2 regions of the Chryseobacterium sp. 22532 genome follow, and region 2 is predicted to be linked to the other one. Evidence: riboswitches for the same ligand, from Rfam matches in the RefSeq annotation. Region 2 holds a riboswitch; the other holds the start of a gene.
The links. A riboswitch is a leader RNA that binds a small molecule or an ion and turns the genes downstream of it on or off. The one in region 2 is predicted to bind cobalamin.

Region 1 (3,145 bases), on a different contig from region 2:
TCAGCAGAAGTGGCCCCGGCAGGAATATTCATCGAGAGCCATACCGCAGATGTTGAGGCCCTCCATTTCACGGTATAGCCTGTAGCTCCGGGTATAGGATCCCAGGTGATATGTGCAGAAGTAAAACTAATATTGGAAGCTGCTAAATTCATCGGAACAGTAAAGGCAGATTCTGCGCACATATTGTCTATTCTACTGGCTGCCTGAAATTGTACTGCACCTGAAAAAAGCAGAAGCATAAAAAGTAGCTTTTTGATCATATTTATTTGTTTATGGATTTTCGTTTGAAAAATAGTTTAAATTATTTACATATTATTAAATTTTAATTAATAAATACTCCATCTGAAACGTTTTACACAAAAAAAATATTATTTTCTGATCAGATAATAACTTTTTTAGAACATATTGATCATTTTAATCAAATACTGTTATATTTTACTGATCAAAAAAACATTTAATTTATATATTTGAGGGATCAAAAATTTTCATCAAATGATTTCCATAAACAAAGCATTGTACCTCTCCGCTTTCAGCCTTTTTTCTTTGGCATTTGTCAAGGGACAGAATAAGGTTCCTTTTGGTGTTGTAAAAGCTGAAGAAGGCTACGCCAACGTGCGCGTCCATAAGGATGACTACAGAAAAATCGTAGACAAGATCCGGATGCGTAAAGGGGATGTATTTGTTTATGTAAAACCTGCACCCGGAGAAACGGAATGGGTATGGATTAAATATCCTGAAAAGCAGGATGAGGAAAAACCTTTTGTAAGATATGAGAATCTTGAGAAGGAAGGGATGGTAAATAAAGGGCGTATTGCCTTTATCGACCAGCTTCCTCAGTTTACACCTTCTAAATCCAAGAACGGGAAATCACTAATCTTCACAGACAACAGCAATCCAAAAATACCGACTTCACAAAGAACCAAGGTGGTTATTGACGTTTATCCGTCCAATGCCGGTTACAGAAAGCAGGAAAAAGATACGGATGGAAAGATCCTTACTATAGATAAAGTAAAGCCATGGGGAATTAAAGACGGGCTTCCGGAAGGGATGACAGAGATTAAGTCCATCAGAGTACAACAGCCGGGAAGAGGTTCTGTTTTTGTAAGGGAAGCTATTAAAAATATGTTCCAGCCTACCATGGATTTCAATAATGTCGGAGTAACGGCTCTTGACAATGATCACATTTATCTTTATATGATCAATGGCTCGGGTGAAAACAGATATGTCACACTTTGGACCATCAAGGAAGGAAAGGTAATGAGCCAGATTATTTACAATAGTCCGGAATAATTGTCGTTTTTCGCAGTAATATTCTTATTTTTGCCCTGAAAAAGTTTAACGCTAATTCATCACAGAAATTGGTTCTGCTTAACGCAGATTAAAAGGGAACCGTGTGAAAATCACGGACTGTCGCGCAACTGTAAGTAACTGAAGTCTTTATCAAGGATCCACTGTGCAGGGCACGGGAAGGAGATAAAAGATGTTACAAGTCAGGAGACCTGCCTATTTCTTTAAACAAGAAACTTTCGCGATTTGAAGTTTATTGATCTGATGGACTGCTTCAGGGATTCTCCATGATTCCTGTCACTGTTCTGTTATTTTGATATTATTTCATTTCGCATTAATTAATAATGAAATATGACTACAGAAGAAAGAATTGCAGCATCCGAGACCAGAATTTTTAAAGCGGTTTTTCCCAACACTACCAATCACTATGACACTCTTTTCGGAGGTACTGCCATGCAGCTGATGGATGAAGTAGCTTTTATCACTGCAACGCGTTTTGCAAGAAAAAGAGTGGTAACTGTAAGCAGCGATAAGATCGATTTTAAAAAGCCTATCCCTGCAGGAACCATTGTAGAGCTGATCGGAAAAGTTGACTATGTCGGAAAAACCAGCATGAAAGTGAATGTAGAAATCTATACGGAGCAAATGTACTCGTATGAAAGAGAAAGAGCCATCGTGGGTGATTTCACTTTTGTAGCGATTGATGAGTTTAAAAAACCGATAAGAATAATGTAAAGAATAAGTTTCGGGCGGCCTTTGGCCGCCCGAAACCCTTTATAAGGTACAAAAAAATTGTATTTGTAAAATTGTATTATTCTGATAAGTGAAACGCTCTTGTTTATCTTAAAAAACAGCAGTTTTAATTTTAATTTTTTTTTGCGATAAATCTACCGAACAACCTTGTCAGTATCCAAGCTTCTGATCAGTAATGTCTCAAAGGCCTCTCCCATCTCATCCGATGCCCTCCTAATAGCATTTTCCAGCATATTTCTGATCTGCTTTTCAGTCACACCGGCTTCCGTCCAGCTTCTTCCTGAAGTGTGTGAATTTAAGATAAACGGCATAATACGGTCAATGGCGCAGGCAAAAATAGCGTCCGGTGTTTTTTCTTCCTCAAATTCAAGCCATAATTCAAAGAACTCGGTACGCAAAGGTTCATCAAGGATTCCAAAGATTTTCTGCGCTGAAACCTTTTCCCTTTCGAATTTTCCTACCATCGCCTGTTCATCAAAAAGGAAAGTATCTCCTGCTTCTATTTCCACTAAATCATGAATGGAAAGCATTCTTATGACCCTTAAAAGATCAATATCTGCACGGTTTTTAGCATACGGATAAAGGATCTGCGCCAAAATAATGATCTGCCATGAGTGTTCGGCCGTATTTTCCCTTCTGGAATCATCGGCATTGTAATTTCTTCTCTGTACGTTTTTCAGGGCATCCACTGCCAGGATAAAATCGATCTCCTTTTGTATTTTCATTTCTTTTTTATTATTTGGATGATTTTCTAACGATCCATTTATTATTAATCTTTTCCCTAACAGTCACTTTCGTTTTTTCATCACTGAAATCACTGATTTTTTCGTAAACCAGATCCAATCCTTTGTTGGGAATCACCTGATATTCGTAGGTGTAATGTAGAGATGCGCCGGATCTGGCATAAGTGGTCAATCGTTTCCGTTTGGAATCTACATCAAACATTCCCTGATAGGAGCTGGCAATTTCAGTAAGTTCTTTACTCAGAACAAATTGTTTCTTTGTGGAATTAAATACATACACATCAAAAGAAGCACTGCCATAGTTTCCGCCACTGCCGTTTCTTATGGCTACATCTTCCGTCCCGTCAAAATTGAAATCTCCA
Region 2 (3,145 bases):
AGTATTTCAATACCCTGCAGGTTTGGGGAAAAATTCCATTGACAGAAAAGCTGAGTGTATACGCTAGCCTGCCATTTCATTTTCATGAGAAGAGAACAATTCAGGGCGATATCAACATTAATGGAATCGGAGATCTGAACCTGATGGGAATTTACCGGATCCTCAGTTCCAAAGATCATTTCCATCAGCTCAACGGTGGTTTGGGGGTGAAAATTCCTTTGGGAAAATTTGATGAAAAAGGAGCTTCAGGAGTCAATCCAAGTTTTCAACTGGGAACGGGAAGCTGGGACTACCAGGCTGCTTTGAACTATAAGTTTCAAAAGAATAAGCTGGCTGTGCTGATCAACACAGATTACACCGTAAAAACAGAAAACAAAAAGAATTACCGTTTCGGAAACCAGTGGAATTATGCCGCAACAGCTTTTTATCAGCTTGCAGGAAATGAAAAAGCTATTTTCTCTGCCAAAGCCGGACTTCAGGGCGAAGTCTATGATAAAAACAAACAGTTTGATGAGGTATTGCCTAATACAGCAGGAAGCGCTTTATATGGAAAGCTTGGTTTTGAGGCTTCGTATAAAAAGTTCAGCCTGGGTGGAGAAGTCATGCTGCCTGCTTATTCCAATCTGGCAAGCGGGGACATTGAAGCAAAATCCAGGTTCAGTGTTTTTATCAATTTTGGAATTTAATATAATGGCCAAAGCCACCAGGTACAGATTGTTCAATCTTTAGTCTCGTAAAAATTTCAAACTTTAATCTAAAAAACAGGTGGCTGAGATTCCCGAGCCACCTGTTTTTAATACATCTTCTTAATATTTTCTGTTTTTCATAGTGTTGAGAATTAATTTATTATGCCGTTATTGCATATATTAAGTTATTTTCTATCTTTGCCGCAATCTGGTGCGCTGTAAAAAGCACTTAAAAGGGAACCTGGTGAAAATCCGGGACAGACCCGCTGCTGTAAGCTCCACATCAAAGTTTTTGAAGAGTATATCCACTGTTTTTTTTATGGGAAGGATTTCAAAAACGGAGTAAGTCAGAAGACCTGCCAGAAGATAAACGTTTGATGCTTTCGTGGAATAAAGCTTAGGACAACAATGATTCTGTGCAGTAACAGCTGCGCTTTATCTTTGCTATCTTATATCCATTAGCGTCAGCATTATTCTCAATGAGCTAATGGTCAGAAAATGTACTGCTTCACAGTTTAAAAAAGGAGTTATCACATTATTTGTGATGGCATCTCAACTTATATTCTCTCAATCCGGAGACACCATCCGGGAAAAAACCATCCTCCCGATTCAGCTTTACAAAAAAGATTTTAAAGAAATCCTTCCTGCCCAGATCCTGTCCGGCGAACAGCTGGAAAGACTGAACAGTCAGTCGGTGGCCGATGCCTTACGGTATTTTTCGGGAGTTCAGATCAAAGACTATGGCGGAATGGGCGGCCTGAAAACTGTCAATATCCGTAGTATGGGAAGCCAGCATGTGGGTGTTTTCTATGACGGTATCCAGCTGGGAAATGTTCAGAACGGAATCGTGGATCTTGGAAAGTTTTCACTGGATGATCTTGAAGCCATTTCTTTATACAACGGCCAAAAAAGTGAAATTTTTCAGCCGGCAAAGGATTTCGGATCTTCCGGATCGATTTATCTTCAGCCTAAAATACCAGTTTTTAAAGGGAATCAGAAGACCAACTTAACGGTGAAGCTGAAATTAGGCTCCATCAGTTTATTTAATCCTTCCTTCCGTGTGGAACAGAAGCTTTCAGAGAGAATTTCGGCAAGTTTCAGCTCGGAATTTGTACAAAGCGATGGATTGTATAAGTATAAATACGAAAAGAAAAATTCTGACGGATCTGTTGCCAATGATACCATTGCAAGAAGATATGATTCCTACATCCGGGCGAAACGTTTTGAAGGTGCCTTAAACGGGACCATTAATGATGGAAGTTGGAGCGTACGCGGCTACGGCTATATTTCCGATCGTGGAGTTCCCACAGCCATTGTTAATAATAATTTCACACCTAAAGGTCAGCAAATGCTGGATGAGAGCTATTTTGTCCAGGCCAGTTTCCGTAAAAAGCTGTTCCCAAAATTTGAAACTCAGTTCAAAGCAAAATTTGCGTATGATTACACCCGGTTTTTAGATACGGTGAATGTAGCAACAACGGTTCTTCCGATAGATAATTCGTATGTTCAGAGAGAGCTTTATTTTTCCAATTCCAATCTCTATTCTATTAATCAAAACTGGGATGTAAGTGCGAGTTTTGACTTTCAGTATAATAATCTGAATGCCAGTCTGAGAGATTTTTCATATCCTACACGATATACTTCGCTCGTTTCTTTTGCCACGACCTATCAATGGAACCGTTTTAAGTTTTTGGGAAGTATTCTTGGAACTTTTGTTCATGAAAACGTAAAAATGAATGCGAAGTCTCCTGATAAAACCGAATGGACCCCTTCCGCTTTCCTGAGCTATCAGCCTTTTGAATCCAAAGATCTTACCGTAAGGGCTTTCTACAAAAGAGTATTCAGAATGCCTACTTTCAATGATCTGTATTACACCATGATCGGGAATGTCATGCTGAAACCTGAATACACGAATCAGTACGATGCAGGTTTTACCTACGAGAAGCTCTTTGACCATCAATTTTTTAAAGGAATCTATGTGAAAGTGGATGGCTATTATAATGAAGTTGAGAACAAGATTATCGCTGTTCCTACCACCAATCTTTTCAGATGGATGATGGTGAATTTAGGTGAAGTGAAAATCATCGGGGCAGACGTGAATGTGCAGGCTGAATTTGACATTAATAAATTGAAACTGAAACCTTTGGTAAGCTATACCTATCAGCGTGCCGGGGACTATACTGATAAAAGTGACGATTATTACGGTGACCAGATCTCCTATGTGCCGTGGCATGCATTGACCTTTACCCTAATGGCAGACTATAAAGACTGGAGTTTCAATTACAGTTTTATGTACACCGGAGAACGCTATGATGCCCAGCTGAATAATATCAAAGCCAATTATCTCCAGCCATGGTACACGCATGATTTATCCGTTCAGAAAAAATTCAACTGGCATTCTCACCAGATTAAAGCCGGTTTTGAGGTCAACAATGTCCTTAATCAATACTATGACGTGG

Region 1: it holds a riboswitch for cobalamin, as region 2 does, so the genes downstream of both, ACTJIV_RS17940 (acyl-CoA thioesterase) here and ACTJIV_RS03025 (TonB-dependent receptor plug domain-containing protein) in region 2, are expected to answer to the same signal.

What each region holds. Positions count from the first base shown of each region.
Region 1 covers NZ_JBQENJ010000006.1:363,836-366,980, reverse strand. The annotation lists gene ACTJIV_RS17950 (GEVED domain-containing protein) at 1-260, opposite strand, end outside; gene ACTJIV_RS17945 (hypothetical protein) at 493-1,290, shown strand; cobalamin riboswitch at 1,343-1,521, shown strand; gene ACTJIV_RS17940 (acyl-CoA thioesterase) at 1,639-2,022, shown strand; gene ACTJIV_RS17935 (HD domain-containing protein) at 2,175-2,765, opposite strand; gene ACTJIV_RS17930 (XAC2610-related protein) at 2,776-3,145, opposite strand, start outside.
Region 2 covers NZ_JBQENJ010000001.1:644,512-647,656, forward strand. The annotation lists gene ACTJIV_RS03020 (transporter) at 1-686, shown strand, start outside; cobalamin riboswitch at 879-1,064, shown strand; gene ACTJIV_RS03025 (TonB-dependent receptor plug domain-containing protein) at 1,231-3,145, shown strand, end outside.